Regions from separate parts of the Streptomyces sp. NPDC001890 genome, predicted to be linked through region 1. Evidence: riboswitches for the same ligand, from Rfam matches in the RefSeq annotation. Region 1 holds a riboswitch; each other region holds the start of a gene.
The links. Region 1 has a riboswitch for cyclic di-AMP ahead of ACFYY1_RS24480 (M23 family metallopeptidase). Riboswitches for the same ligand answer to the same signal wherever they lie in the genome.

Region 1 (7,608 bases):
CCGTCAGGACCAGGACCGTGACGTGGCGGCGCACCTCGTTGGAGTCGAAGGTGGTCTCCTGGTGCACCAGGTACGAAGCGACCGGCTCACCGCCCACGGCGGCCTCCACCGCCTCGGCCACGAGGGCCGGGTAGTAGCCACTGCGCTCGATCGCCGCGCGCAGCCCCTGGGTCGTCGTACCGGTCTTTGCCATGAGGACCATCCTACGGGGGGCGGATGACTGCCGGGGACGTTGCGCGGCGGGGCGGTCCGGCCCTCTCGGGCCCGGCGCCGCCCGGGTCAGTAGTTGGGGAGGCGGCGGGGGCCGAGATCGGTACGGGCCGGGGGCGGTGAGAGACGGACGCTCGCACCGAGGACGGTCAGCCCCTGGGTGGCCACCACGACCGGTTCCAGGGCGATGGAGACCACCTCGGGGTGGTCGTCGACCAGCCGGGAGACCCGCAGCAGCAGCTCTTCGAGCGAGGCGGTGTCCACCGGCGCCGCGCCGCGCCAGCCGAACAGCACCGGAGCGGCCCGGATGGACCGGATCAGCTCGGCGGCGTCGCGGTCGGTGGCCGGGACGAGGCGATGGGCGGTGTCCCCGAGGAGTTCGGAGGGCGCGCCCGCGAGCCCGAAGGAGAGGACGGCGCCGGCCGCCGGGTCGATCGTGGCCCGTACGACGGTGTCGACGCCGCGCGGCGCCATGGACTGGACCACGGGCCGGAGTTCGGCGGGCTTGCCGAGCAGGTCGGTCAGTTCGCCGTACGCCCGGCGCAGCGCGGTCTCGTTGGCGAGGTCGAGCCGGACACCGCCGAGATCGGCCCGGTGACGCAGGTGCGGCGCGGTGGTCTTGAGCGCCACGGGATAGCCGAGCCGGGCCGCCGCCGCGACCGCGGCGTCCGGGTCGGGCGCCGGGAGCGTCGGCCGTACGGTGATGCCGTAGCGGCCCAGGAGTTCGCGGGCCTGGTCGGGGGTGAGCTGCAGGCCCCTCGGGTCGGGGTCGGGGCCGAGGAGGGCGTCGATGAGGGCGGCGGTGCCGGGCTCGTCGATGGTGTCGTCGAGGAACTCGGGCACCTTGCCGGGCACGGCGGCCTGCCGTCGCCACTGCGCGTACCGCACCGCTTCGGCCAGGGCGCGCACCGCCCGTTCGGCGGCGGGGTAGGCGGGGATCCGGCCGTTCCGGGTGCCGGGGGCGCCGGCGAGGGGCGCCGCCGGTGCCGGACTCGGGCCGGTGCCGGGCGAGGTGGTCGCTCCGGTCCGCGCTGCCGGGGCGGGCGGGGTCCGGGCCGGGCGGGGCTGGGCGACCGTGCTGGTGGCCGCGGCGAGGGCCTCGGCCAGCCCGCCGATCTCGACGTGCACGACGGCGACCGGCTTGGTGGGGCCCGCGGCGGCGGCCGTGTGCAGAGCGGCCGCGAGCACCTCGCCATCGCCCGATTCCGCCTCGCCGTCCTCGCCGACCCACGGGATCGCCGTCACCACCACCGAGTCGCAGCCGTCGTCGGCGAGGGCCTCGGCCAGGGCGTTCCTGAAGTCCTGCGGGGTGGCGGCGGTGGTGAGGTCGAGGGGCGGGCGCGGGCGCAGCCCTTCGGCGAGGCAGGCGTCGTACGTGAGGAGGCCGAGCGATTCGGAGTTGCCGAGGATCGCGACCCGGGGGCCGGCCGGGAGCGGCTGGTCGGCGAGGAGGAGGCCCGCGTCGACCATCTCGGTCACCGTGTCGACCCGGATCACGCCCGCCTGCCGCATCAGTGCCGAGACCGTCGCGTCGGGGATCCGGCTGATCGGGACGGCGTGACCGGGCGGGGTGGAACCGCTGTGCCGGGCGCCCTTCACCACGACGACCGGCTTCACCGCCGCGGTGCGCCGCGCGAGGCGGGTGAACTTGCGGGGGTTGCCGAGCGATTCGAGGTACAGCAGGGCGACATCGGTATCGGGGTCCTCGTACCAGTACTGGAGGAAGTCGTTGCCGGAGATGTCGGCGCGGTTGCCCGCGGAGATGAAGGTGGACAGGCCCGCGCCGCGCCGGTAGAGCCCGGAGAGCAGCGCGATGCCGATCGCTCCGGATTGGGTGAAGAGGCCGATGCGCCCGGGGGCGGGCGGCTCGGGGGCGAGCGAGGCGTTCAGCCGGACCGTTTCGGCGTTGTTGATCAGGCCGAAGGCGTTCGGGCCGATGATCCGCATCCCGTACGAGCGGGCCTGACGGACCAGTTCGCGCTGCCGTTCCCGGCCCTCGGCGCCCCATTCGGCGTATCCGGCGGAGAGCACGACCAGGCCCTGGACGCCGTGCTCGCCGCAGTCCGCGACGGCTTCCGGGACCCGGTCGGCGGGGACGGCGACGACCGCGAGGTCGACCGGCTCGTCGATCTCGCCGATCGAGCGGTGGGCGGGGACGCCGTCGATGGTCACCTGGTCGGCGGCGAAGGCGCGGTTCACGGCGTACGTGCGGCCGGTGAAGCCGGCCCCGAGGAGGTTGCGCAGGACCGTGCGGCCGACGCCGCCCGGAGTCCGGCCGACGCCGATGACCGCGACGGATCCGGGGGCCAGCAGGCGCTGCACGGAGCGCGCCTCCGCCCGCTGCTCACGGCCGCGCTGGACGGCGAGGGACTCGGCGGTCGGTTCGAGGTCCAGGGTGAGGTGGACGGAGCCGTCCTCGAAGCTGCGCCGCTGGGTGTATCCGGCGTCCCGGAACACCTTGATCATCTTGTTGTTGGCGGGCAGCACCTCGGCGGCGAAGCGGCGGATGCCGCGCTCGCGGGCGACGGCCGCGATGTGTTCGAGCAGTGCCGAGGCCACGCCCCGGCCCTGGTGCGCGTCCTGGACGAGGAAGGCCACCTCGGCCTGGTCGGCGGGGGCGGAGGCGGGCCTGCCCCGCTCGTCGATCCGGTCGTAGCGGACGGTCGCGATGAACTCGCCGCCGACCGTGACGGCGAGCCCCACCCGGTCGACGTAGTCGTGATGGGTGAAGCGGTGCACGTCCCGGTCGGACAGCCGCGGGTACGGGGCGAAGAACCGGTAGTACTTCGACTCGTCGGAGACCTGCTCGTAGAAGCTGACCAGCCGTTCGGCGTCGTCCGTGGTGATGGGCCTGATGCGCGCGGTGCCTCCGTCGCGGAGCACCACGTCCGCTTCCCAGTGGTCGGGATAAGCGTGATGCGGACTCTGCTCGGGCGCGGGCTGCATGGGCAAAGCGTACGGCTCTGTCAGCGGTCGCGTAGGTCCCGGGGCCGGGGCAGTCTGGGAGGGCCGATCGGCAAGGTCGCGGGCGTTGCGGGCTGCTCCCGGGGTCGGCCGGAGCACTGCGCACCGCGTGAGAGACTGGTCTAGACAACTGTTGATTCGTGAAGGGCAGAACCATGGCTGAGCGCCGCGTCAACGTCGGTTGGGCCGAGGGCCTGCACGCCCGCCCCGCTTCCATCTTCGTCCGCGCCGCCACGGCTTCCGGCGTTCCCATGACGATCGCCAAGGCCGACGGCAACCCGGTGAACGCCGCCTCCATGCTCGCGGTCCTCGGGCTCGGCGCGCAGGGTGGCGAGGAGATCGTGCTCGCATCCGAGGCCGACAACTCCGAAGCGGCCCTGGACCGCCTGGCGAAGCTCGTCGCCGAGGGGCTCGAGGAGCTCCCGGAGACCGTCTGAAACACGTTCGGCGAGAGAGCCGCGGCACCCTGAACCAGGGGTCGCGGCTCTTTCTGTTTTCCGGCGCGGACCGTCCGGTGCTTTTGTTTCCGGCGCGGACCGTCCGGCGCCTTCCGGAGTCGACCGTCCAATGCTTTCCGGAGCGGACCGTCCGACGAGAATTCAGATGAACGCAATGCGGGCAGGCGGAGCATGGGCACACGGAATTCAGGCGGCACGGAATTCGACCCGGTCCGGCGACATCCCGCGCGATGACTTCTCCTTGTATCGCGACGACTTCTCTTTGTATACGGCGTAATTGTTAATCCCGGACGCCTGCGGTGTTTACGGAATGTTGCGTGGTCCTCACCCGGTCTGCGCCGGGAGCGGCGGGCCGTCGTCGCAGCCGGTGCGTGGCCGCGGCCCGCTCCGCGTGGTGCGCGGCCAGCGCCCTGGCCCGTTCCGCGTCGCCGCGCGCCACCGCGTCCACGATGGCCCCGCGCTCGGCCCAGGAGTCCACCGGGCCGACGGGCTGCTCGACCGCGTACATCCAGGCGATCTTGTGCCGCAGCTGCGTGAGCAGCGCGATCAGGCCGGGGCTGCCGGAGGCCTGCGCCAGCGTCTCGTGGAACCAGCCGCCCAGCGCGCGCAGGTCCTCGCCCTCGCCGCGCCGGGCCCGGTCCTGGCCGAGCCGCACGAGGCCGCGGAGCACCTTGAGGTGAGCCTCGGTGCGGCGTTGCGCGGCGCGGGCGGCACCCAGTGGCTCCAGCAGCGTGCGGACCTCCAGGAGGTCGGCCGCCTCCCGTTCGGTGGGCTCGGCGACGCAGGCGCCCGCGTGCCGGCGGGTGACCACGAAACCCTCGGACTCCAGGGTGCGCAGCGCCTCGCGCACCGGGACGCGGGAGACCCCGTAACGGCGGGCCAGCAACTCCTCCGTGAGACGGCTGCCGCGTTCGAAGACACCGGAGACGATGTCGTCACGGATTGCCGTGCATACCGAATGCGCCGGAATGCGCATGTCCGAACCTCCGCCTCAATCACCCGCAAATCGCGGCCGGCCGACGCCTGTTGTGCGACTCTATTGCAATGCGGCCGCATTTCCGATGCCGGGCGAAAATTCATGAATATCTTTTGGCCACGGGGTGACCGGGCGGGCGGTCGTCCCCCGCGGGCGGGCGGCTGAAATGCCGAAGGCCCCGGCATGCCGCCGGGGCCTTCGGACGAGGTGGTGCGTGGGCGTCGGTCAGACGTCGACGCCGTGGGCGCGCAGGTACGCGACCGGGTCCATGTCGGAGCCGTACGACGGGGTCGTCCGGGCCTCGAAGTGGAGGTGCGGTCCGGTCGAGTTGCCGGTCGAGCCGGAGAGGCCGATCTGCTGGCCCGCGCCGACGCTCTGGCCGACGGAGACGCCGATCGAGGAGAGGTGGCCGTACTGCGTGTACGTGCCGTCCGTCATCCGGAGCACGATGTTGTTGCCGTACGCGCCGCCCCAGCCGGCCTCGACGACGGTGCCGGCGCCGACGGCGACGACGGAACTGCCGGAGGCGGCGTGGAAGTCGATGCCGGAGTGGCTGCCGGAGGACCAGAGCGAGCCGCTGGACTTGTAGCCGGTGCTGACGTACGAACCGGCGACCGGAAGCCGGAAGGCGCCCAGGCGGGTGCGTTCGGCGGACCGGGCGGCGCGCGCCTTCTCGGCGCGGGCCTCGGCGGCGCGCTTCGCTTCGGCCTTGGCCTTGGCCTTCGCCTTCGCCTCGGCCTTCTTCTCGGCCTCGGCCTTGCGGTGGGCCTCGGCCTTCGCCTTCGCCGCGGCGTCGGCCTGGTGCTGCTGGGCGTCGGCCTGGGCGTCGATCCGGTCGGCGAGGGTCTTGTCGATGGCGATGACCTGGCTGAGACCGGTCTCGCTCGCGGAGGGGGCGTCGGAGTCCGCTGCGAAGGCGGGAGCGGCCAGGCCGCCGATGACGCCGGTGGTGGCCAGAGCCGCGACGCCGACGGCCTTCGCGCTGCGGCGCGTCAGTCGGCTCGGGGCACGGTGCTTCCCGGTGGCACGGGTGAACGCCATGGAGTGGCTGGTCCTTTCCTTCCTTCTCGCCTACCGGGTTAGCTGACGGGTTCGGAGCAGGAAGGTCTCCTACGGACGCCCCGGCCCGTGCGGGCTCAGGCATCCGATTCACCCCAGGGACTGCGTGGGTCCCCGGCTCCCCAGGCTCGCGCCTGACGGGGACTCGGCGATGACTGTCCGGTACGTCACGGATGCGGCATACGAGTGACGGACAGTCGAGCCGACGCTAAGCGGGGTCACTTTCATTCACCAAACGGACAGGCCGTTTTGTAGCGCATCCCACAGGGCAGACAGGCAACCTCCCCCCATAACGGACAAAAAGGAAGACCCTGGCGAGATCGCACTCGCAAGGGCCTTCCTTCTGTCCCGATATCTGGCGATATCGACATGCCGAGGGTGGGGGTGCGGCGGGGCTGATGACCGGCCCCGCCCGGCGCCCGCCGGGCCTCTCGTCAGCCGGTGACCACCGACACCTCTCCGATGCCCAGCTCCCGGACGGGCTCCTCGATCCGTGCCGCGTCGCCGACGAGGATCGTGACCAGCCGGTCACCCGGGAAGGCGTTGACGACCGCCGCGGTCGCCTCGACCGTGCCGGTCTCCGCGAGCCGGGCGTACAGCTGCGCCTGGAAGTCGTCGGGCAGGTGCTGCTCGACCTGGTCGGCGAGGGTGCCCGCGACGGAGGCCGCCGTCTCGAACTTCAGGGGCGCCACACCCACGAGGTTCTGCACGGCCGTCTCGCGCTCCTCGTCGGTCAGCCCCTCGGCCGCCAGGGTCCGCAGCACGGTCCACAGGTCCTTGAGCGCCGGTTCGGTGGACTCCGTGTCCACCGAACCGCTGATGGCGAGCATCGCGGCGCCGGTCGCCCCCGAGGCGGAGTCCGGAGCCGAGGACCGCAACACCTGGGCGAAGGCCCGTACGCCGTAGGTGTAGCCCTTCTCCTCGCGCAGCACCCGGTCGAGACGGGAGGTGAGGGTGCCGCCCAGGCAGTACGTGCCGAGCACCTGGGCCGGCCACACGCTGTCGTGCCGGTCGGCGCCGATCCGGCCGATCAGCAGCTGCGTCTGCACCGCGCCCGGACGGTCGACGATCACCACCCGCCCGGTGTCGTCCGCGGTGATCGGCGGGGCGGGGCGCGGGGCCGCGGTGTCCCCCGACCAGTCGCCGAGGGTGTCGGCGAGCAGGGCGTCCAGGTCGATGCCGGTGAGGTCACCGACGACCACGGCGGTCGCCGTGGACGGCCGGACGTGGGCGTCGAAGAAGGCACGCACGGCGGCCGAGTCGATCCGCTCCACCGTCTCCTCGGTGCCCTGGCGCGGGCGCGACATCCGCGCCTCGGCCGGGAAGAGCTCCTTGGACAGCTGCTTGGCGGCGCGCCGGGCCGGGTTGGCCTGCTCGTGCGGGATCTCGTCGAGCCGGTTGCGCACCAGCCGCTCGATCTCGCTCTCGGCGAAGGCGGGCGCCCGCAGCGCCTCGGCGACCAGCGCGAGGGCCTTGGCCAGCCGGGAGGCCGGGACCTCCAGGGAGACCCGGACACCGGGGTGGTCGGCGTGCGCGTCGAGGGTGGCGCCGCAGCGCTCCAGCTCGGCGGCGAACTCCTCGGCGCTGTGCTTGTCGGTGCCCTCGTTCAGCGCCCGCGACATGATCGTGGCCACGCCGTCGAGGCCCTCGGGCTCGGCGTCCAGCGGGGCGTCGAGGAAGATCTCGACCGCCACGACCTGCTGGCCGGGGCGGTGGCAGCGCAGCACCGTGAGGCCGTTGGGCAGGGCGCCGCGCTCGGGCGCGGGGAAGGCCCAGGGGCGGGCGGTGCCGGGGGCCGGCTGCGGGTGGTACTGCATCGAAACTCCAGTCGCGGCAGCGTCGGTCACTGGTCCGCCCCCTCGTGCGCGTCGGTGTCGTCGGCGTCGGCCGCGTCGGTCTCGTCGGTGTCCGCCGCGTCCGCGGGCTCGGCCGGTTCGATCG
Region 2 (7,608 bases), on a different contig from region 1:
GCGGTGTGCTGGAGCGGATCCCGGCGGCTGTGCTGCCGTCGCTCGCCGGACCGGCCTGAGGTTTCAGGCGGGTCGGGCGAGCGACGGCGCCACGGCCCCGGAGACCGTCAGAGCGGCAGGAGGTCGGGGCGCTTCGCTTCGACGTGGTCGCCGGAGGACTCGCCGCGCAGCCGCCGGCCGATCCATGGAACCAGGTACTCGCGCGCCCAGTGGATGTCGTCGCGCCGTACTTCGAGGGTGCCGCGCTGTGCCTGCGGGGGCCATTCCTGGTCGGGGTCGGCCGGTACGTCGATGCCGAGGACCTGGGCGGCGCGCAGCGCGACCCTGGTGTGTCCTTCGGGCGACAGGTGGAGCCGGTCGTCGTCCCAGGCGCGCCGGTCCTGGACGGACCGCAGCGACCACAGGTCCAGGACCGGGCAGTCGTAGCGGTCGGCGATGGCCCGCACATGGGCGGTGTAGGTGGCGATCTTGCCGCGCAGATGGCGCAGCACGGGAACGCCACGGGTGTCGAAGCCGGTGGTGACCATGACCGTGCCGACCGCCCCGGTCAGCTCGGCCACCGCGCGCTCGAAGCGCTCGGCCACGTCGTCGGGGTCGGTGCCCGGCCGGATGATGTCGTTGCCGCCCGCGCAGAAGCTCACCAGGTCGGGTGCGAGCTCCTTGGCGCGCGGCACCTGCTCCTCGACGATCTGGTCGAGGAGGCGTCCGCGTACGGCGAGATTGGCATACCTGAAATTCCCGTGCGCGGAACCTTCCGTTCCCGTCGCCGCGTCGGGGTCCGGGAGCTGGTCCGCGAGAAGTACCGCGAACCGGTCCGCCCAGCCGACGAAGGTCCCGTCCGGGCCGGGGTCGCCGACTCCCTCGGTGAAGCTGTCGCCAATCGCCGCGTACGACCCGATGACGCCCTGTCGATTGTTGACGCCACGTTGGTTTTTTCTCGAATCGTCTGCCACAAACGCTTATCCTGCACCGCCGAATGTGACCTACGCGACCGTAATAAAGGGTTGACGGGTGGTGAGATAGACCACCCGGTCAGTTTTTGGTAAAGGGGGAATAAGCAGAAGAGGCGGTGCGCCGCCGCGCACCGCCTCTTCCGTGTTGCTCAGGTCATGCTCTGTCGCTCAGCTGCCAGGCCGTTCGGCTCAGACGTAGATGCCGTGCGAGGCCAGGAAGGCGATCGGGTCGATGTCCGAGCCGTACGCCGGGCCCGTGCGGACCTCGAAGTGCAGGTGCGGGCCGGTGGAGTTGCCGGTGGAACCGGAGAGGCCGATCTGCTGGCCCACGGTCACGGTCTGACCCGCCGAGACGGAGAGCGAGGACAGGTGGCCGTACTGCGAGTAGTGGCCGTCGGCGTGCTTGACGACGACCTGGTTGCCGTACGCGCCGCCCCAGCCGGCGGTGACGACGGTTCCGGAGGTGATGGTCTTGACGCTGGTACCGGCGGCGACGGGGAAGTCGATTCCGCTGTGGCTGCCGCTGGACCAGTTGGAGCCGGAGGCGCGGTAGTTGGTGGTGTGGTTGCCGGGGACCGGGTGGACGTAACCGGAGCCGGTGCTCTGGGTGGCGGCCGGGGCGGAGGCCGGGGCCTTGGACTCCGGGGCGGCGGTGGAGGGCTTGGCCGGGGCGGCCTTCTCGACGGTCACCGAGGGCGCCTTCGACGGGAGGGCCGAGGCGGTGCCGGCGCCGGTGGGCGCGGTGTGGCCGGCGGCCTTGGCGCCGAGGGTCAGCTTCATGCCCGGGAAGATCAGACCGGGGTTCTCGCCGACGACCTCGCGGTTGTCCTGGTACAGCTTCTGCCAGCCGCCCTTGATCTGGTGCTCGGCGGCGATCTTCGACAGGTAGTCGCCGGAGACGACGGAGTACGTCGTGGTGGCGGCCTGCTTCTGCGCGGCCGGGGCGGCGTGCGCGACGGCGGCCGACTGCGGCGCGGCGGCCGGGGCGGCCTGGGCGCCGGTGGCACCGAGCAGCGGCAGTGCGACGACGGCGCCGCCGGCGCTCACCGCGGCGACGCCACGGGCGATGGTGCTGATCTTCGGACGACGGTGCTTACCCGATATGGGCATGGCGTGTTTCCTCTCCGGCGCCTGCGAGGTGAGCTGTCGGGTTCGGGCTGGAGATGCCCGGCCGCGCTGAGCGCGACTTCACCCCGAGCCGGCCGGATTTCTCCGGTCGGCGGCTTACCTGGTTCCCCCGCTCCTGCCACGCGATGAGTGGATGTGAATTCCGGACGGCGGCAGGATTAGGCGGTCCGACCGGATTGACGGTGACCGTAAGCGAGTCGGGACGACGAGAACAAGCCACGGGTTCCACACCGGAATCCACGCCCGGGAATTCGGCGCGGAATTCCGGTCACACTCCGTGGATTAAGGATCTTGGCTTTCCGCGCGGCGCACGGAATACCCGACCCTCCCGTCGCCACACACCGTCACGGATATGATCCCGCTCACGAGGCGCCCCCCATGTCCCTTATAAGCAGGCCATGTTCAGGCAAATCCCATCATTACGGACATATGCCGCCCATCATCCCCGGCGGAGCCTCAGCACCCGGGCGTCGAGATCACCCCGGAGTCCGGTGTGCAGCCCCTGGTGCAGCAGTGCCGAACCGTGGTGCACCTCCCCCGTGTCCAGGCAGGTGTACGTCGCCGAGGCGTCGAGCCCGCGCAGCCGCAGGACCGGGGGCCGCTCCCCGTACCGCTGCGCCTCCAGCCACATCAGGACCACGGCGTCGTCCCCGTGGACGTACTGGACCGCGCTCAGCGAGCCGCGCGGCTCACGCAGCCGGTACAGCGCGCCCTGCTGCACGACCGGCCGGATCTCCTTGTAGAGGTCCACCCAGGTCCGCGCCTCCGCCAGCTCCGCCTCGCTCCACCGGGTAAGGTCCCCGCCGACCCCGAGCACACCGGCCATCGCGCTCACGAAACGGAAGCGCAGCGAGCTGACCCTGCCGTTGAGCTGGTCGTTCGGGCTGTCGGTGACCCAGGCGGCCATCACCCGGGCCGGGTGGAGGTGGCCGAAGCCCTCCTGGATGGCGAGACGGTCGAGCGGGTCGGTGTTGTCGGAGGTCCACACCTGGTCCGTACGGGACAGGATCCCCAGGTCGATCCGGCCCCCGCCGCCCGAGCAGGATTCGAAGGCGACCGCGGGATGCGCGGCCCTGAGCCGGTCGATCAGTGCGTACAGGGCGTCCACATGCTCGATCCAGAGCTTCTGCGGGTACTCCTCGCCCGGCCAGCCCGCGTCGGTGAAGCAGCGGTTGAAATCCCATTTCACATAGTCGACGGGAGTTTCGGTGAGCAGTGTGTCCAGCTGTTCCCAGAGATATGCCTGCACATCGGGGCGGGCCAGATTGAGCACCAGCTGGTTGCGGTACTCCGTCCGCGCCCGCCCGGGGAAGTGCTGCACCCAGTCGGGATGCGCGCGATGGAGATCGCTGTCGGCATTGACCATTTCCGGCTCGACCCAGATACCGAACTGCATGCCGAGCCCGTGCACTTCGTCGGCGAGCGGCTTCAGCCCGCCGGGAAAACGGTCCGGATTCGGCGTCCAGTCGCCGAGCCCGGCCCGGTCGCTGGTCCGCTGCCCGAACCACGCGTCGTCCACGACGAACAGCTCGACGCCCATCGCGGCGGCCCGCTCGGCGAGGGCCCGCTGCTGGTCCAGCGAGATGTCGAAGCCCGTCGCCTCCCAGGAGTTGTAGAGCACCGGCCGCAGGTTCTCCGCGTCCGGGATCACATGGGCCAGCTGCCAGGCGTGCCAGGCGCGGCTCGTCCCGCCGAACCCCTGCCCGCTCCACAGACCGGCGAAGACGGGCGTGGTGTACGACTCCCCCGGCGCCAGCCGCAGCAGTCCGGAGTCGTCGTAGCCGGCGCCTCCGGTGATCTGTACGAGCCCGTCGGGCAGCCGCTGCACACAGATCCGCCACGACCCGGACCAGCCGAGCGCGCAGCCGTACACCTCGCCGTTCTCCTCGGTCGCGGCGCCGTCGGCGTCCAGCGCGACCCAGGGCAGGAACTGGTGGCCGGTGTGGCCCCGCCTGCTGGAGATGACGCTCTCGCCATGGATCAGCTCCGCCCGCTCCAGCCGCGATTCCGCCGCCCAGCGCCCGTGCAGCCGGCTCAGCCGCCAGCCGTCACGGGCCGGGAGCGACCACGCGGCCGCGTCGGCGCGCAGCAGTTCCAGCGGCGGGCCGTCCGGTCCGGCGTGGGCGACGGTGGCCCAGCGCTCCACGACGTCGAAGTCGTCCCGCATCCGGTAGTGCAGGGTCAGGGCGAGCCGGTGCACGGAGTCGGTGAAGGCGATCCGCAGCTCGTCCCCGTCCGCCTCGGCGGCACCGAAGGTCCACTCGGTGCCCCGGACCTCGGGGGTACGCACCGAGAGGGCCGGGCGGACGAACCTGGGCCCGCCCTCCACCGGATACTCCTCCCGGCCGTCGAGATGGGACTCGAAGGCCCTGAAGGGCAGCTCCGGGGCGGCGGCCAGCGCCTCCGCCGCCGCGAGGCCGATCCTCGGCCCCCAGTGCAGATGGACCAGCTCGTCCTGATCGGTCAGTCGCAGTGCGTAGCTGCTGCTCGCCCCGGTGAGCAGCCAGGTCCGGCCGGTCTTGCCCGTCTCGATCATCGCATCCCCACATTCGAACAGTTCCGCACATCATCGACCATCAGCGGGGCGCGGGCAACGGCCCGGCGAGGAATTGGCCGGGCGGATTCGCCGCGGGAGAACCGGAGTTCACCCGGGTATCGACAGGGAAAGGCCGAGATGATTGCCTGAAGAATCAATGTCGTATCGTCGCGGGAGTGGCCTTGCCCGCGACTCGCGCCGGCATCAGAAACTCCAGGAGTCACCGTGACGCAGCAGCTGCCGCAGATCCCGTCGACGGAACCCGAGCTGGCGGGTGTCCGCAACTTCCGCGACGTGGGCGGGCTGCCCACCGTGGACGGGCGTCGGGTGCGGCACGGGCGGCTCTTCCGCAGCGGTCACCTCGCGCGCGCCACCGCCGAGGACGCCGCGTTCCTCGCCGGGCTCGGTCTGCACACGATCTTCGACTTCCGCAACGCGGCCGACCACCGGCTCGACGGGCTGGACGTCGAGCTGCCGGGCGTACGGAATGTGAGCATCCCGCTCTCCGACCCGGCGGACGGCTCGCAGTTCTGGCACATGGTCCGCAACGGCGATGTCGAGCAGTTGCGCTCGATCCTCGGCGACGGCAAGGGGACGGACCGGATGGTCGCCTCCTACCGCTCGATCATCCGGGAGCGCACCGCCGAGCACAGCCGGGTGCTGCACGCCCTGGCCGAGGACAGCGTTCCCGCCCTGATGCACTGCGCGGCGGGCAAGGACCGGGCCGGGCTGTCGATCGCGGTGTCACTGCTCGCCGTCGGCGTCGAGCGCGAGGCCATCGAGGCCGACTACCTGAAGTCCAACGACGCCCACCGCCGCTACGAGGTGAAGCGCAGCGACACCTCGGCGGACGGCATGTCGGCCGAGGTGATGGAACTGCTGAACCCGCTCTTCGGCGCCCATGCCGAGTACCTGACAGCGGCGTTCGACACCATCGAGGAGACCTGGGGCAGCACGGACCGCTACTTCTCCGAGGGCCTGGGGCTCACCCCCGGGACCCGGGACCGGCTGCGTGACCGGCTCCTGGCCGAGGCATCGTAGCGGGCCCGGTCAGCCCTTGCCGGCCACCGCGAAGAGCAGGTAGAGGAAGGCCGCGAAGATGTGTCCGGCGATGAGGTAGGCGAACAGCCTGATCACCACGCCGCGCGGAAACTTCCGCTCCTGGGCCTCGTAGTTCTTCCTCGACCCCAGCGGGTCGAAGTTCTCTGAATCGGACATGACGATCCTCTCTGGCGACCGGAGGAGCCGGTCTCAGCGACGGTGGACCCCGCTGCCGAGGCACAGCTCGGCGGCGGGGCTCTGCAGCAGGGTGTGGACGAAGAGCAGCTCGGCACCGTCACGGTCGACGGCCGTGATCCGGTGCGGGGTGAGCGAGTCGAAGTGCGCGCTGTCGCCCGGCGCGAGGTCGTGCACGGTCTCCCCGAGCCAGACCCTCAGGTGCCCGGCGAGCACGTACAGCCATTCCTCGCCGGGATGGACCCGCACGAGATCGCTCTGCGCGGCCTGCGGGACCCGGACGCGGAGCGCCTGCATCGCCCGGCCGGAACCGCCGGCCTGCCGGTACATCCAGCCGTCCGCCTCGGCCCCCTCGTACTTCCCGCCGCGGATGATCGCGTCACGTTCCGGGGGCTTCTCGCCGAGCAGTTCGGAGACCGTCGTACCGTAGATCCTGGCGAGACCGAGCAGCATCGGCAGCGAGGGCTGACGGCGGCCCGTTTCCAGCCGGGAGAGATGGGCGGGCGAGAGCCCGGCGCGCTGGGCGGCGGTCTCCAGGGTGAGACCACGGCTCCGGCGCAGATCGCGCAGGCGTGGTGCGACTCCGGGCAGCTCGTCGGCCGCCCCTCCGTCTGGAGGATTCATGTACCCATTGGGCCAGGAGCCTGCCTGAGAGGCAAATTTCTTGCCTCTCAGGCAAAGACCTCCGGGATCAGCGGTTGGCGACCGCCTGCTTCACCAGTGTCCTGCCGAAGTCCCACATCAGCCCACCGCCGCTGTGTGCGTCGTCCATCACAGCGGTGAACGCCGTGACGAACCGGTCGACGTCCGCCTCGTCGATCACCAGCGGCGGAATCAGCTTGATCACTTCCAGGTGGTCGCCCGAGACCTGGGTGAGGATGCGGTGCTTCTGGAGCAACGGGACCACCACCATCTGCGCGAAGAGCCCCTTGCGGGCCGCCTGCAGCATGGTCCAGCGGCTGCGCAGCTTGAGCGAGGACGGCCGGCCGAACTCGATGCCGATCATCAGCCCGCGCCCGCGCACCTCGTGCAGCAGCTCGTAGCGGTCGACCAGTGCGGTCAGCCGGTCGCGCAGCAGATCGCCGGTGCGGCGCGCACGGGCCACGATCTGCTCGTCCTCCATCACCGCGAGGACCGCGAGCCCGGCCGCCATCGCCTGGGCGTTGGAGCCGAAGCTCGCGGAGTGCACCAGCACCCGGTCCATCGACGAGTAGACGCGGCGGAAGATCCAGTCCTTGCCCAGGGTCGCCCCGACCGGCACATAGCCGCCGGAGAGGGCCTTGGCCACACAGACCAGATCCGGCTCGACGCCCTCCTCGTGCTGGTAGGCGTAGAAGTCACCGGTCCGGCCGAGGCCGGTCTGCACCTCGTCGGCGATGAGCAGGGCCTTGTTCTTGTGCAGCAGCTCCTGCGCCTCCCGCAGGAAGCCGGGCGGCGCGGCGTGGACGCCCTTGCCCTGGATCGGCTCGACGACCAGTGCCGCCACGTCGCCGCGCTTCAGCTCGCGCCGCAGGGCGTCGAGATCGCCGAGCGGGACGGCGGTGTCCGGCAGCAGGGGCGCGAAGCCGTCCCGGAAGCCGTCCTCCCCGTTGACCGAGAGGGAGCCGGTCGTCAGCCCGTGGAAGGCGTGGGTGCAGTAGAGGATCCTGGGCCTGCCGGTGGCGCAGCGGGCGAACTTCAGGGCCGTCTCGACCGTTTCCGTGCCGCTGTTGCCGAAGAAGACCCGGTCCAGGTGCGGGCTGTGCGCGAGCAGCT
Region 3 (7,608 bases), on a different contig from region 1:
CGGGCGGCTGCCGCCATGCCCGGGATGAACGGCGAGTCGTGCGTATTCACCCATGCCCGTGACCGGGTGCTGCCGCTGCTGATGGCGCTGGGCCTGGTGCTCCTGGCCGTTCGGGCACCCGCCGGGCGGCGTACGGCCGTACGCGGACCGGCCCGGCGGGGACCGCCGTTGGCCGGCAGGGGGCTGCTGCTCCAGGTGTGCATCGCGCGGACGTGACAGGAATCCGCCGGTCCACGGCCCTTCGAGGCCGGACCGGCCGGACGAACCTGCCCCATTCGCGCGCCACGGACGTGGTGCATCCATCTGGAGAGAACCTCTGATGTCCGCTTCCCGCTGCTCTGCCGCCCGCCGCCGCACCCTCGCGGCCGCCGGCACCGTCGCCGCCCTCGCTCTGGCACTGACCGCCTGCGGCTCCTCCGACGGCTCGAAGCCCGACGGTTCGTCCATGCCCGGCATGGACCACGGCTCGGCCGGAGCCTCCGCACCGGCCACCCCCGGCGCCGAGTTCAACGACGCCGACGTCGAATTCGCGCAGCAGATGATCCCGCACCACCAGCAGGCCATCGAGATGGCGAAGCTGGCCGACGGCCGCGCCGCCGACCCCGAGATCAAGAAGCTGGCCACCGCGATCGAGAAGGCCCAGGACCCCGAGATCGAAACGATGAAGGGCTGGCTGACGTCGTGGGGCAAGCCGCTGCCCTCGTCCTCGATGGGTGACATGCCCGGGATGGATCACGGCTCGGACGGCTCGGGAATGCCCGGAATGATGTCCGACAAGGACATGAGCGATCTGACGGCCGCCAAGGGCAAGGACTTCGACAAGAAGTTCGCCCAGCTCATGATCGGGCACCACCAGGGCGCCGTCACCATGGCCGAGGACGAGCAGAAGCACGGCGACAACGCCGATGCGAAGAAGCTCGCCGGTGCCGTCGTCACGGCCCAGACCGCCGAGATCGAGCAGATGAACAAGATCATCGACAGGCTCTGACCCCGGCAGGGGTGCGGGCTGTCGGCACACGGGGCCCGCACCCCTTTTCCCGGTCCGGCCGGTACGGACACTTCCCGCTGACCGCTGACCGCTGACCGCTGACCGCTGACCGCTGACCGCTGACCGCTGACCGCCGACTGCCGACTGCCGACCGACCGCCGACCGACGCCCGGTCGGCGGCCACCGGAATCGCCGCCGGACTTGCGGCCAGGGGGTGGCCGAGTGCCGACAGCGTGGTTAGCGTGACCGAATGAACCGTGACGAACAGCTGCTGCACGCCTCGTCGTTCGGCGCGGCGGCGGTCGCGTACGCCGAGCACCGCCCGGACTACGTTCAGGACGCGGTGGGCTGGGCGCTCGAACCCGCGCCCGGCCCACGCGTGCTCGACCTCGGCGCCGGAACCGGCAAACTCACCGCCACCCTGGCCGCGACGGGTGCCGAAGTGATCGCGGTCGAGCCCGACCCGGCGATGCTGACCGAGCTGCGCCGTTCGCTGCCGGATGTCCGTGCCCTGCGGGGCAGCGCCGAGTCGATCCCGCTGCCGGACGCCTCCGTCGATGCCGTGCTGGCCGGCAACGCCATGCACTGGTTCGACATGGCCGTCGCCGGACCCGAGATCGCCAGGGTCCTCGCACCCGGCGGCGTCCTGGCCGGCCTGTGGAACCTCATGGACGACCGGGTCGACTGGGTCGCCGGGCTGGCACGGATCGGCGGGAGCGCGGCCGTCGGCCCGAGGGACACGCCCACCAGCTGGCGCGTCGAGACGGCGGACATGCACCTTCCGAGGACCGGCGGGGCCGCCCGCTTCGGCTCCCCGGAGCAGGCCGAGTTCCCGCACGGGCAGCACCGCACCGCCGACTCCCTCGTCGCGACCATCGGGACGCGGGCGGGGGTGCTCGTCATGCCGGAGGAGGAGCGGGAGGCACTGCTGGGCAGGATCCGCGCCTTCCTCGCAAGCCGGCCCGAGACCGCCCGCGGCGCGTTCACGCTCCCGATGCTGACCGGCGTGCTGCGCGTCCGGCGATTGTGAAGCGGACGGGGCCGATCGCCCCGGCATCAGTCGATCGGGCTCCGTAGCAGTTCCGCCACCTCCTCCGCGTCGGTCTCCCGCAGCTCCTCCCCGACCAGCAGCCACCTGGTGATGCCGACCGATTCGAGGAAGGCCAGGTCGTGACTGGCGATCAGGAGCGCGCCCTCGTAGGAGTCGAGCGCACCGGTCAGCTGCCGCACACTGGCGATGTCCAGGTTGTTGGTCGGCTCGTCCAGCATCAGCAGCTGCGGGGCCGGTGCGGCGAGCATCGTCGCCGCGAGGGCGGCACGGAAGCGTTCCCCGCCCGACAGCGTGCCCGCCGGCTGTTCCGCGCGCTTGCCCTGGAAGAGGAAGCGCGCGAGCTGGGCGCGGATGTGGTTGTCGGTGACCCCGGGCGCCATCCGGGCCACGTTCGCCGCGACGCTCAGTTCGTCGTCCAGCACATCGAGCCGCTGCGGCAGGAACCGCACCGGCACGAAGGTCCTGGCCTCGCCGGACAACGGGGGCAGCTCACCGGTGAGCGTGCGCAGCAGCGTCGTCTTACCGGCGCCGTTGCGGCCGACGAGCGCGACGCGCTCCGGTCCGCTCACCTGGAGGGCGCCCTCGCTCAGCCTGCCGAACCGGGGGCGCAGTTCGCTCAGGCGCAGCACGGTGCGCCCGGTGGGCACCGCCGTGTGCGGGAGGCTCACACGGATCTCGGCGTCGTCGCGGATCGCGTCGGCGGCCTCCTCCCGGCGTTCGCGCGCCTCGCTGAGGCGCTCCTCGTGGACGCCGCGAAGCCTGCCCGCCGACTCCTGCGCCGCTCGCTTCCGGCGGCCCGCCAGGATCTTCGGGAGGCCGCCCTCGGCCTCCGCCTTCCGGCCGTTCTTCTGGCGCCGCGCCAGCTTCACCCGGGTCTCCTCCAGTTCACGCTTCTGGCGGCGCACATCGGCCTCCGCGGCCCGCAACATCCGTCCTGCGGCCTCCTGTTCGGCGGCCACGGCCTCCTCGTACGCCGACCAGCAGCCGCCGTACCAGTTCACCGAACCGGTGCGCAGCTCGGCGATGCGGTCGACGCGCTCCAGCAGTTCCCGGTCGTGGCTGACCACGACGAGCACGCCCGAGCGCCAGGAGTCGACGGCTTCGTAGAGGCTGCGGCGCGCGAACGCGTCGAGGTTGTTGGTGGGTTCGTCCAGGAGCAGGACGTCGGGGCGCTCCAGCAGCAGTGCGGCCAGCCGGAGCAGAACGGTCTCCCCTCCGGACAACTGCCCCACGGTGCGGTCCAGTTCGATGCCGCCGAGGCCGAGCGATCCCAGTGTCGCCAGGGCCCGTTCCTCGATGTCCCAGTCGTCGCCGATCGTCTCGAAGTGCTTGTCGTCGACGTCCCCGGTCTCGATGGCGCGCAGCGCGTCGCGCCGCTCGGCGATGCCCAGGGCCCGGTCCACCCGCAGTGTGGTGTCGAGGGTGATGTCCTGCGGGAGGTGGGCGAGGGTACCGCCGACGCTCACCGATCCCTGGGACGGGCGCAGTCGACCGGTGAACAGCCGCAGCAGGGTGGACTTGCCCGCGCCGTTGGTGCCGACGAGCCCGACGCGCCCCCGGCCGATGCTGAGCGAGAGCCCGTCGAAGACGGTGGTGCCGTCCGGCCACCGGAAGGCCAGGGCCGAGCAGGTGAGGGAGGCGTGGGGGGTGGTGGGTGTCGCCATGGTGTTCCTCGCATTCGCAAGCGCAGTGAAGGGGGGCTTCGTATGCGAGCACCACGCGGCGACCGGGCAGCGGAAGGAGGTGCGGCGGTCCTGAAGATCGAGGGACGGCTCCTGCACCGAGGTCGCATCCACGCGGGGTCACGGGCAGCGCGAAGCACTGCTACGGCGTGACGGGCGTACGGGCGAAGCCGTACGGCGTGATGTTCGCGAACCTCAGATGCGCAACGTCCACCTCGATCGGAGACAACAGGACATCAAAACTGTAACGGCCGGGCGGAGGTGTGGCAATGTCACCCGGCCTCGGCGATCGCGGGGCGAAATGCCCGCTTTTGTGAATTCGTGGCGCGAGTCACGTTCGGCCCGTGGGGAGCCGTGCCCCGTGAATGGGTTCCCGTTCCGCACAAGGGGAGTGGGGTGTGCGGTGTGAGGTGGATTACCGAAATTCCCGTTAATCGATCTTGTGGGTGAATTGCATTCGGAAATTGGGGTCTTGTCCCATTCGGCTTTCCTCGCCTACGGTCACCGTCAATCCGGACGGAACGCCGAATCCTGCCGCCGTCCGGCAATCCGACCACTCATGTACGGCAGGAGCGGGGGACCCAGGTAAGCCGCCGGTCCGGAACCCGGAACGGCTCGGGGTGAAGCCGCGCTCGTGTGCGGCCAGGCATCTCCAGCCTGAACCCGACAGCTCACCTCGCAGGCGACGGAGAGGAATCCACCATGTCCGCAACGGGTACGTACCGTCGTCGCAAGTCCACCCCGCTGACCCGCGGTTTCATAGCCGTGGGCACGGGCGCCGCCGCCCTCCTGCTGCCGCTGCTCGGTGCCCACACCGCCTCGGCGGCTCCGGTGCAGTCCGCCGCCGCACCGGCCGCGCAGTCCGCGACGTACACCAACGATCTGGACGGCTGGATCAAGGAGTCGCTGGCCGTCATGGCCGAGCACAACATCCCGGGCAGCTACGACAGCATCCACCGCAACATCATGCGCGAGTCGTCCGGCAACCCCCGGGCCATCAACAACTGGGACTCGAACGCCGCCGCCGGGACGCCGTCCAAGGGCCTCCTCCAGATCATCGATCCGACGTTCCGGGCCTACCACGTGCCCGGGACCTCGATGGACAGCTACGACCCGGTCGCCAACATCACGGCCGCGTGCAACTACGCGGCCGCCAGGTACGGCTCCATCGACAACGTCTTCGGGGCGTACTGACGCACGCGACACCACCGCCGCACGGCCGGGGCTCCGCCCCCGGGGTCAGCCCGGCCCCGGGGGCGTCCAGTCGGCGTGGCGGAGGACCGCGCGGACGGTGACACGGGACGGCGCGAGACGCATCGCCGTATTGCGCAGCGCGACGGCCACCGGGTGGGAGAGCTGCTGACCCATCCGGCCGGCCTGCCGCGCGGCCCGTGCGACCGACTGGCTGCGGGGCCGGCGCTCCGCGTCGTAGCGGCCGAGTGCCGACTCGACGGTCGCTGCGCCGGACAGTGCGGCGGCCAGTGTCGCCGCGTCCTCCAGCGCCTGGCAGGCCCCCTGGCCGAGGTTCGGGGTCATGGCGTGCGCGGCATCGCCGAGCAGGGCCACCCGGCCCGCCACGTAGGAGGGAAGCGGGACGACCAGCTCGTGGACGTCATGGTGCAGGACGGCCTCGGGCCGGGTCGCCGCCAGCAGGGCGGGAATGGGGTCGTGCCAGCCGTCGAACCGGCGGCGGACCTCCGCCAGCGGGTCCGGGTGGCGCACGCCGGCGGGCGCGTTGAGCACCGCGTGCCACTCGGCCCGGCCGTCGGCGAAGGCGATGTGACCGAACTCGGCCCCCGGTCCCCAGGTCAGCTCGAAGTCGGTACGAAGGTCGACCGGTGACTCCGTGATGGCGCGCAGCACCGTCGACCCGCTGTGCGCCGCACCGGGGTGCCCCGGGAAGAGCAGGCCGCGCAACCGGCTGCTGATCCCGTCTGCGGCCACGACCAGGTCCGCCTCCAGCCGGGTGTCACCGGCGGCCAGCCGCACCCGCGAGGCGTCGGAGCGGTCGACGGACGTCACCTCGGACCCGATGACCAGGGACTCGGGGGGCAGGGCGGCGCGCAGCAACCGGTGCAGCTCGGCCCGGGGGATGCCCATGATCGGGGTCCCCAGCTCACGTTCCAGTGCCGCACCGTCCATGCGCGCCAGCAGGCGGCCGTCCGGGGTGCGGGTGCCACCGGTGTACTGCGGCCGCGCGGCCGCGCGCACCGCCGCGCCGACACCGAGGGCGTCCAGCGCGCGCATGCCGTTGGCGTGCAGGGAGATGCCCGCGCCCGCGTCGTCGAGGGTGCGGGCGCGTTCGACGACCGTCACCTCCCAGCCGATGAGCCGCAGCCCGATCGCGGCGGCCAGCCCGCCGATGCCGCCGCCGACCACCACCGCGCCGTTGCCCATGCCGGGTCCCCTCTCGTGCCCTGCCTCGACCTTCTACAGCTGTAGAAAGAGCGTACTACGTCGTCTCTACAGGTGTAGAAAGGGGTGATGACCACAGATCGACGGACCGTCCTGGCCGATGCCGCCATCCAGGTGCTGGCCGAGGAGGGGATGCGGGGCCTGACCCATCGGGCCGTGGACCGGGCGGCCGGCCTGCCGCCCGGCACCACCTCGGCGTACTACCGCACCCGTCAGGCCCTGCTCACCGCGCTCGTCAGGCGGCTCGTCGCGCACGACCAGGCGGAACTCCAGGCGGCCGGCGAGCGGGCGCCGGTGATGCGCGACGCCGGTGAACTGGTGGACGGGCTCGCCGGTTTCGTCGAGCGGCGGCTGACCGGAGCGGGGCGGCAGCGCTCGCTCGCCCGTTACGCGTGCGCGGTCGAGAGCGTGCGCCACCCGGAGCTGCGCGAGATTCTCGTGCCGCGGGAGAACGCGGCCCGTGACGCCGTGCGGGCGTTCCTGCGTGCGCGGGGGGTGGCCGACGCCGAGGGCCGCACGCTCACGCTGCTGGCCTGTGTGGACGGGCTGGTCTTCGACCGGCTGGTGGGCGGCGGGGAAGTACCGAGGGACGAGATCTCCGGCCTCGTCGCCACGGCCCTTCGTGGCCCCGGCTCACATGGGGGGCGTGACGGTGACGCCCCGGGGTGATGCCGGGCCGCGTCACTCCTGGGCGGGTTCCGCCGCCTGTCGCCGCGGTTCCCGGCGGGGCAGTACGGGAACGGTCGCCGCCTCCCCGTTCCGGACCGCCTGCACCGCCGCGTCGTGCAGGCGACGGCTGTCCTCCTCCGAACAGCACCGCACCGGACTGCCCGACATGGTGTACCAGTCGATCGCACCGCTGTACTGCACGGTGACCTGGGCCGAGTCATCCGCCCAGGTCGTGTGAACCGTCAGGTCCCCGGACAGCACACCGACCTCGTCCGTGAGCACGCCACCGCGTCCCGAGAACACACCGCAAGTCGTCCACGACGCCCAAGCCATGACTCCAGGCTGGCACCAGGGCGGCGGATGCGCGACCCGTGAGCTCCGCACTCCGGCCCCGGTCCGGCCGCCCCGCCCTTCCGGATGCTGGATATGGGGGAAACTTTCCACCGGGCCCGGCTGCGGTTCCCGCACCCGCCGATCCCCGTGCATTGACGCGTTGTTAGCGCCAAATCGTCGAATCAGCCCTTCGGGACGACGAATTCCGAAGGTTAACGCCTATTGACCTGCGGAACACGTCGGTATTGCATGTCGCGCTGGGAGCGACGAAACCACTCACCACGTCCTCGTCTGGAGGCGATACCGCTCCCGTGCTCAGACACCGCACCTGTCGATCGGAACCGCACGATGACCGAAACGCTCAGCGCTCCCCAGGCGCTCGCACCAGCGACCGGCCCCACTCCACAGAAGCTCAAGCGTTCCATCGGCGTCGTGGGCGGAACACTGCTCACGCTCTCCTGTGTGACGCC
Region 4 (7,608 bases), on a different contig from region 1:
TCCTTGATCACCGTCGCGTACTGCCGGCAGGCCGCGAACGTCCGCTCCAGCGCCTCGGGGGCGAGCCGGCCGGTACGGTCGACGCCCTGCCCGAGCCGGACGATCTCCATCCGCCGGTCGAGCTCGACGAGCTCACCGGTGGACGGATCGGCGTCGGCGACGAGCAGACGGATGGAGTTGGTACCGCAGTCGATGGCGGCCACGCGAGTCATGAAGCACTCCCAGTTCAAGCCCCTCCGGAACCCGGGGGGAGCAACTCGGCCCCTCCGGCGTTCGAGGAGCGGGGGTCCGGGGGCAGAGCCCCCGGGGGACGAACGGTCAGTCCTCGTCCGGCGCGCCGCACGGCGAAACGCACGGCCCCTTGCGCCACCACTCCGGCAGCATCGCGATGGCCTCGTCGCCGAGCGGATTCACCCCGGGACCCGCGGCCAGCGAGTGCCCCACCAGGACGTGCAGGCACTTCACCCGGTCCGGCATGCCACCCGCGCTCGGAAAGCCCTCCAGCACCTCGATCGCGTCGCGCCGCGCGATGTAGTCCTCGTGCGCGGCCCGGTACGCGGCGGCCAGCTCGGGGTCCGTACCGAGGCGCTCGGTCATCTCCTTCATGACCCCGTTCGCCTCCAGCGTGCCGATCGCGGACGCGGCACGCGGGCACGTCAGGTAGTACGTCGTCGGGAACGGCGTACCGTCCTCCAGCCGGGGCTGCGTCTCGACCACGTCCGGGTTGCCGCACGGGCAGCGGTGCGCGATCGCGCGCAGACCGCGCGGCGGACGGCCCAGCTGCTGCTGGAACGCGGCGATGTCCGCCTCGGTGGGCGCGGTGGACTCGGTCTGGGGAGGGGGCGTTTCCATGCCTGCCTAGGTTCTGATCGGGCTGCTCGAACTGCGGTTCTGCAGATGGATGAGGAAAGTCAGTCGCGGTCGGCGCTGTCCACGCCGTCCCAGAGGTTGGAGTGCCACGGCCGGCCGGACTCGTCCGTCCTGCCCTCGCGCTCCTTGACCGCGTCGGGGTCGATCACGGTGTAACCGGTCTCCCCGGGAAGAAGGTAGTGCAGGTGCGTACGGGCCAGCTGCCGGATGTACGCGTCGTCCTGGAGGCGCGCCTTCTCGTCGCGCAGCTCCTCGGTACGGGCCCTGGCCTCCTGCGCGAGGCGCTCCTGGTCGGCGATCTCGTCCCGCTGCGAGACGTACTGCCGCATCGGGTACGCGAGCGCGACCACCAGCGAGCAGACGACGAGCGCGAGGAAGGCCGCCCGGCCGGTGAGCCGTGAGCGGCGGGCCTGGCGGCGGTTCTGGGACCGGTAGACGCGGGCCGCGGTCTGCTCGCCGAGCAGTCGCAGCCGGGTCGCGGTGGAGAACCGGTCCCGGTCCTTCGCGGCCATGTCTCCGCCTCCCCACTACGCACGTCCGTCCCCGCACACGGTACGGGACCGAGTGCGGGGACGGACGGAGGCCATGACCTTCGGCCCCCGGCGGGCCGAAGGGATGATCAGCCCTTGAACCGCGGGAACGCCGAGCGGCCCGCGTACACCGCGGCGTCATCGAGGATCTCCTCGATGCGCAGCAGCTGGTTGTACTTGGCGACACGGTCCGAGCGGGCCGGGGCGCCGGTCTTGATCTGGCCGCAGTTCACCGCGACCGCGAGGTCGGCGATGGTGACGTCCTCGGTCTCGCCGGAGCGGTGGGACATCATGCACTTGAAGCCGTTGCGCTGGGCCAGCTCGACGGCGTCCAGGGTCTCGGTCAGCGAGCCGATCTGGTTGACCTTGACGAGCAGGGCGTTGGCGGAGCCCTCCTCGATGCCGCGGGCCAGGCGCTCCGGGTTGGTGACGAAGAGGTCGTCGCCGACGATCTGCACCTTGGCGCCGAGCTTGTCGGTGATGACCTTCCAGCCGGCCCAGTCGTCCTCGTACAGCGGGTCCTCGATGGAGACCAGCGGGTACGCGGAGACGAGCTCCTCGTAGTACTCGGTCATCTCGGCGGCCGAGCGGGCCTTGCCCTCGAACTCGTACTTGCCGTCCTTGTAGAACTCGGACGCGGCGACGTCGAGCGCGAGCGCGATGTCCTTGCCCGGTGCGTAGCCGGCTTCCTTGATGGCCTCGATGATGAGGTCGAGGGCGGCGCGGTTCGACTCCAGGTTCGGCGCGAAGCCGCCCTCGTCGCCGAGACCGGTCGACAGGCCCTTGGTCTTCAGGACCTTCTTCAGCGTGTGGTAGACCTCGGCACCCCAGCGCAGCGCCTCGGAGAAGGACTCCGCGCCGATCGGCGCGATCATGAACTCCTGGATGTCCACGTTGGAGTCGGCGTGCGAACCGCCGTTGAGGATGTTCATCATCGGAACGGGCAGCAGGTGCGCGTTCGGGCCGCCGAGGTAGCGGAAGAGCGGCAGGTCCGAGGCCTCGGACGCGGCGTGGGCGACGGCCAGCGAGACGCCGAGGATGGCGTTGGCGCCGAGCGAGCCCTTGTTCTCGGTGGCGTCCAGGTCGAACATCGCCTGGTCGATCAGGCGCTGCTCGGTGGCGTCGTAGCCGACGAGCTCCGGGCCGATCTGCTCGATCACGGCGAGGACGGCCTTCTCGACGCCCTTGCCCTGGTAGCGGTTGGGGTCACCGTCGCGAAGCTCAATGGCCTCGAACGCACCGGTGGAGGCGCCGGACGGAACGGCAGCACGGCCCGTGCTGCCGTCGTCGAGGCCGACCTCTACCTCGACCGTGGGGTTTCCGCGGGAGTCGAGGATTTCCCGGGCTACGACGACGTCGATGGACGGCACGAGGCATCTCCTTCTGGGATATGACGCTGGTTGTGCAGGGTCGCTTTGGCCTTGCGCCAAGAGCCTAACCGGCCCGGCCCGGTCAGTCGGCCGACCGCCCGGCCCCTGGGACGAAAAAGGACCCGAGAGCACAGATTCCCGGACAAACAGTCAGATATTTACTGGTCAGTAACTACAACAGTTGAACGGTCCGGCGCTCTCCCGTGCACGAACGGCAGCACCCCGGCCGGGCGCATACGGGGGAATGCGCGCCGGGCCGGGGTGGTACTCGGGGAGGAGCGAGCCGCGACTACTTCGTCAGGTGAAGCTGCTGACCCGGGTAGATCAGGTCGGCGTTCTTGACGATGTCCTTGTTCAGCTCGAACAGCTTCTGCCAGCCGCCCTTGACCTTGTGGTCGGCGGCGATCTTGCTCAGCGAGTCGCCGGAGACGACCTTGTACTCGCCGTCGCCCTTCTTGACCTTCTCGCCGGTCGGCGTGGTGACGGTCTTCTTCGACTCGGCCTGCGGGGCGGTGGTGCGGTCCGAGCGGGAGGCGGCGGGGGCCTCGGTGCGCTCGGCCGGCTTCGGCGCGGCCTGCTGCTTCGGGGCGGCCGGGGCGCTCTGCTGCTCGGAGGCGCCGGAGCTCGCGGTGGAGTTGGAGGAGGAGTTCGAGGAGCCGGTGTCGACGCCCGGGTCGACGCCGTCGTTGGTCAGGTTGCCGGCACCGGCACAGCCCCAGGCACCGGGGCCCTGCATGTCGAGGAGCCGCTCGGCGGTGGCGATCTGCTGGGCCTTGGTGGCCAGGTCGGCGCGGGGAGCGTACTGCGTACCGCCGGCGGCGGCCCAGCTGGACTGCGAGAACTGCAGACCGCCGTAGTAGCCGTTGCCGGTGTTGATGGACCAGTTGCCACCGGACTCGCACTGGGCGACGGCGTCCCAGGTGGCGACGGAGGCGGCGGAGGCGCCGGTCGCGCCCATCAGGGGCACGGCGACTGCGGCACCGGCGACACCGGCGAGCGTGGCGATGCGGACGGCCTTGGACGGGCGGCGGTGCTTGCCCTTGCTGGAAAGCAGCATGGAACTTCTCCTCACCGACGCCTACGAGGTGAGCTGTCGGGTTCGGGCCAAGTGAGTTGCCCGGTCGCACGTCCTAGCACGCGACTTCACCCCAAGCCGGTCCTGATGCGTCTTTCGACGATCGGGCCCGGCGCTTACCTGGGTCCCCCGCTCCTGCCTACGGCGCTTTACGCGTCTGTTCCCTTCGACCGACGGCAGGATTCGGCGTGACGGTCGACGGGGCCCGCGGTGCGAGCGGTTCCGACCGTAAACATACGCAACCCCCACTTTCAAAGATGGACACATCGGACAATCAGCCCTTACTTGCATCTGAAGAACTGTTGTTTCCGCAGGTGGGGCACGATGCGGAAGGGGTCCCCGGACGCGACACGCCAGTTGACGCAAAGAGACCCATGTCTCACTTACGCATAAGCGGACATAGGTCCCTGAACTAGCCCAGTTTTAGGGGCGCTTTTAGTCGATTATCAGACTTCCCTCACTTGGCCTTCACATCGAGATCGAGGCTCTGGCCAGCGAGGATGAGGTCCGGGTCGGCGCCGACGGCGGCCTTGTTGGCCTCGTAGAGCGCGGGCCAGCCGCCGGGAACCTTCTGTGCGTCAGCAATCGACCAGAGGTTGTCGCCGGCGCGGACGGTGTACGTGCCGTCGGCGGCCGGGTCGGGCGTGTCGCGCGCGTCCTTGCCGCCGCGCGAGGCGTGACGGCCCGACTCGCGGCCGTCGGCGTCCGCGGTGCCGCCCTTCTCGGCGGCCGGCGCGCCGCGGTGCTTGCCGCCCTGGCCGCCGGCCGCGTCGGGCGAGGCGGGCGCCTCGGGGGACGGGGTGGTCGAGGCCGAGGGCTTCGGGGACGACTTGGTCTTCCCCGACGGCTTGCCGGACCCCTCCGAGCCGTCCGCGCCGTCGACGGCGTCCGAGCCGTCCGTACCGTCCGAGGCACTCCCGGACGGCGTGGCGTCGCCGGACGGGTCCGCCGACGCGTCGTCAGCCGGCTTCCCGTTCCCGGCCGGGTCCTCGGCGGGCACCGAGCCCGGGTCCACCCCCGGCAGCGTCCCGTCCACGGCCAGGCCGGAGATGACCGCGCAGCTGGGCCAGGCGCGCGGGCCCCGGTCGTCCAGCACCTTCTCGGCCACCTCTATCTGCTGCGCGCGGCTGGCGAGGTCGGCGCGCTCCGCGTACGACTCACCGCCGTACGCCTTCCAGGTCTCCTGCGAGAACTGGAGGCCGCCGTAGTAGCCGTTCTGGAAGTCGGCGCTCCATGCGCCGCCGCTCTCGCACTCGGCCACCCGGTCCCAGGTCGTGGCGTCGGCCGCGTGGGCACCGGACGCGCCGAGCAGCGGGATGGCGATGGCCGATCCGGTCACGCCCGCGGCGACGACGATGGCGGGTGCCTGACGGGGGCGACGGTGTTTGCCGTTCGCGGAGCCCATGGGGTTGCCTTCCGGGTAGCTGACGTGTGACTGGTGAGTCGAACGGTGAACCTAGCCGGGTTCGAACGGGAGTCACAAGTCGATGCAGCACAGATCACGTGAAAGTCACAGAGTTGACGGTGTGTCACTTTCAGCGTGGGCGGACCCCGGGGTGAACTCCACGGGAAGCGTGCGGAGTCCGCGCATGATGAGCCCGCCGCGCCACCGCAAATCGGTAGGTTCCACCGCAAGCCGCAGGTCCGGAAGGCGGTTCAGGAGCGTGGCGAGCGCGGTCTGTCCCTCCAGTCGGGCGAGCGGCGCGCCCAGGCAGTAGTGGATGCCGTGCCCGTATCCGAGGTGCTGATTGTCACGCCGGGCGAGGTCGAGCGTGTCGGGGTCCTCGAAGCGCTCCGGGTCGCGGTCGGCCGCGGCGAGCACCACGAGTACCGGGTCCCCGGCCGCGATGTCCTGTCCGCCGAGCGTCAGCGGTTCGGTGGCGAACCGCCAGGTGGCCAGTTCCACCGGGCCGTCGTACCGCAGCAGCTCCTCGATGCCGGTCTCCAGCAGCCCGCTCTCCCCCGCGTCGAGGGAGAGCTGGAGCCGTTCGCGCTGCGCGGGATTGCGCAGCAGGGCGTAGACCCCGTTGCCGATGAGATTGACCGTGGTCTCGAATCCGGCGAAGAGCAGGATGAAGGCCATGGCCGCGGCCTCGTTCTCGGTGAGGTGCTCGCCGTGGTCGCTGGCCCGGATCAGCCCGGAGATCAGATCGTCCCCGGGGTTCTCCCGCTTGCGGTGGATCAGCTCGGCGAGGTAGCCGCGCATCTTCTTCACCGACCTGGCCACCCCGCCGCGCGGGCCGCCGCCGTGGCGGATCATCATGCCCGCCCAGTCCCGGAAGTCGTCCTGGTCCTCGCGCGGGACACCGAGCAGGTCGCAGATCGCGTAGATGGGGAGCGGGAAGGCGAAGTCGTGGATGAGGTCCGCCTTCCCCTCCGCGATGAAGCGGTCGATGAGGCGGTCCGTCAGTTCCTGTACGCGCGGTGCGAACTCGGCGACCCGGCGCGGGGTGAACGCCTTGGACACGAGGCGGCGCAGCCGGGTGTGGTCCGGCGGGTCGATGTTCAGCAGATGCGTCATCAGCTCCGCCTTGCGCTCGCCCGGGATGCCCGTCTTCCCCTTGGCGTGCGCCGGCTCGGCGTGGTGCGCCGGGTTCTTGGAGAGCCGGGTGTCGGCGAGCGCCTGCCGCGCGTCCGCGTACCTGGTCACGAGCCACGCCTCGACGCCGCTGGGCAGCGCGGTCCGGTGCACGGGGCTGTGCTCGCGCAGCCAGGCGTAGGCCGGGTACGGGTCGGTGGCGAACTCCCAGGTGAAGAGTTCGGGGCCGCCGTCCGCCCCACCGGCGGGGCAGGCGGCGGACGCATCGGAGGGACTGTCGGCGGGCTGATCCGCGGGGCTGTCGGCGGGGCTGTGGTTCACCCCCCGACGTTATCCGCCGCCCCTGGTGGTCGTCCCCCGCCCTCCGGCGTCACTCGTGGCCCTCCGCCGGCGGTTCCCGTTGCCCGGCGCTACGCGTGGCCCTCCGCCGCCCTGATGGCGTCCCGGTAGGCGCGGCCCGCGGCCCGCAGGGCGGCCTCGGGGTCGATGCCGTCCCGCTCGGCGCGTACGGCGAGGGCGAGGAGCTCGTAGCCGATGCCGTCGCCGGTGGGGAGCGGCACGTCGAGCTTCGCGGTACGGACCCGGCCGGCCAGCTTCGCGGCCAGCGCCAGGCCGGGCTGGCCGAGCGGGACGCCGTCGGTGACCGAGTCGCGCTGCTTCTCGATGGCCTTGGTGCGCAGCCAGTGCGCGTGGACGTCCTCCGGGGTCTCGGCGCTCTCGTCGCCGAAGACGTGCGGGTGGCGGTGGATCAGCTTCTCGACGAGGGTCGCGGCCACGTCGTCGACGGAGAACGGCTCCTGCTCGTCCTCCTCGGCGATCCTGGCGTGGAAGACGACCTGGAGGAGCACGTCGCCGAGTTCCTCGCGCAGTTCGTCGCGGTCGCCGTCCTCGATCGCCTCGACGAGCTCGTACGCCTCCTCGATGGCGTACTTGGCGAGGCCCTTGTGCGTCTTCTGCGAGGTCCACGGGCATTCGGCCCTGATCCGGTCCATGACCTGGACCAGATCGAGGAGCCGGGCGCCCGGCAGGTCGTACGAACCGGGCAGCAGCTCCAGGTCCGGCATCCGCACCCGGCCCGAACCGGCGAGCCGGGCGAGCCCGTCGGTCAGCGGCTGGTCGCCCTCGCCGCCCGCGAGGACGACGACCGACCGGCCGCCCGCACAGGAGTCGACGAGCTCCTGCGCGGTGGGCGCGGCATGCTCGACGGTGACGCCCGCCTCGCGC

Region 2: linked by a shared signal. The riboswitch ahead of ACFYY1_RS25755 (peptidoglycan DD-metalloendopeptidase family protein) and the one ahead of ACFYY1_RS24480 (M23 family metallopeptidase) in region 1 are both predicted to bind cyclic di-AMP.
Region 3: linked by a shared signal. The riboswitch ahead of ACFYY1_RS27565 (transglycosylase SLT domain-containing protein) and the one ahead of ACFYY1_RS24480 (M23 family metallopeptidase) in region 1 are both predicted to bind cyclic di-AMP.
Region 4: linked by a shared signal. The riboswitch ahead of ACFYY1_RS14955 (transglycosylase family protein) and the one ahead of ACFYY1_RS24480 (M23 family metallopeptidase) in region 1 are both predicted to bind cyclic di-AMP.

What each region holds. Positions count from the first base shown of each region.
Region 1 is NZ_JBIATE010000010.1:211,397-219,004, forward strand. Features, by position in the region: gene ACFYY1_RS24460 (DUF5998 family protein) at 1-193, opposite strand, end outside; gene ACFYY1_RS24465 (GNAT family N-acetyltransferase) at 280-3,156, opposite strand; gene ACFYY1_RS24470 (HPr family phosphocarrier protein) at 3,330-3,611, shown strand; gene ACFYY1_RS24475 (GntR family transcriptional regulator) at 3,913-4,608, opposite strand; gene ACFYY1_RS24480 (M23 family metallopeptidase) at 4,834-5,649, opposite strand; cyclic di-AMP (ydaO/yuaA leader) riboswitch at 5,663-5,828, opposite strand; gene ACFYY1_RS24485 (M16 family metallopeptidase) at 6,102-7,484, opposite strand; gene ACFYY1_RS24490 (M16 family metallopeptidase) at 7,511-7,608, opposite strand, start outside.
Region 2 is NZ_JBIATE010000012.1:2,433-10,040, reverse strand. Features, by position in the region: gene ACFYY1_RS25765 (STM4011 family radical SAM protein) at 1-59, shown strand, start outside; gene ACFYY1_RS25760 (SGNH/GDSL hydrolase family protein) at 108-953, opposite strand; gene ACFYY1_RS25755 (peptidoglycan DD-metalloendopeptidase family protein) at 1,143-2,063, opposite strand; cyclic di-AMP (ydaO/yuaA leader) riboswitch at 2,067-2,223, opposite strand; gene ACFYY1_RS25750 (alpha-galactosidase) at 2,521-4,617, opposite strand; gene ACFYY1_RS25745 (tyrosine-protein phosphatase) at 4,843-5,658, shown strand; gene ACFYY1_RS25740 (DUF6126 family protein) at 5,668-5,835, opposite strand; gene ACFYY1_RS25735 (helix-turn-helix domain-containing protein) at 5,869-6,477, opposite strand; gene ACFYY1_RS25730 (aspartate aminotransferase family protein) at 6,545-7,608, opposite strand, start outside.
Region 3 is NZ_JBIATE010000013.1:188,054-195,661, forward strand. Features, by position in the region: gene ACFYY1_RS27545 (hypothetical protein) at 1-216, shown strand, start outside; gene ACFYY1_RS27550 (DUF305 domain-containing protein) at 320-988, shown strand; gene ACFYY1_RS27555 (class I SAM-dependent methyltransferase) at 1,239-2,018, shown strand; gene ACFYY1_RS27560 (ABC-F family ATP-binding cassette domain-containing protein) at 2,045-3,703, opposite strand; cyclic di-AMP (ydaO/yuaA leader) riboswitch at 4,234-4,419, shown strand; gene ACFYY1_RS27565 (transglycosylase SLT domain-containing protein) at 4,424-4,915, shown strand; gene ACFYY1_RS27570 (FAD-dependent monooxygenase) at 4,961-6,118, opposite strand; gene ACFYY1_RS27575 (TetR/AcrR family transcriptional regulator) at 6,206-6,805, shown strand; gene ACFYY1_RS27580 (hypothetical protein) at 6,818-7,138, opposite strand; gene ACFYY1_RS27585 (APC family permease) at 7,487-7,608, shown strand, end outside.
Region 4 is NZ_JBIATE010000004.1:85,871-93,478, forward strand. Features, by position in the region: gene ACFYY1_RS14935 (exopolyphosphatase) at 1-212, opposite strand, end outside; gene ACFYY1_RS14940 (DUF501 domain-containing protein) at 319-852, opposite strand; gene ACFYY1_RS14945 (septum formation initiator family protein) at 912-1,382, opposite strand; gene eno (phosphopyruvate hydratase) at 1,490-2,770, opposite strand; gene ACFYY1_RS14955 (transglycosylase family protein) at 3,060-3,827, opposite strand; cyclic di-AMP (ydaO/yuaA leader) riboswitch at 3,831-4,002, opposite strand; gene ACFYY1_RS14960 (transglycosylase family protein) at 4,303-5,250, opposite strand; gene ACFYY1_RS14965 (cytochrome P450) at 5,356-6,705, opposite strand; gene ACFYY1_RS14970 (nucleoside triphosphate pyrophosphohydrolase) at 6,795-7,608, opposite strand, start outside.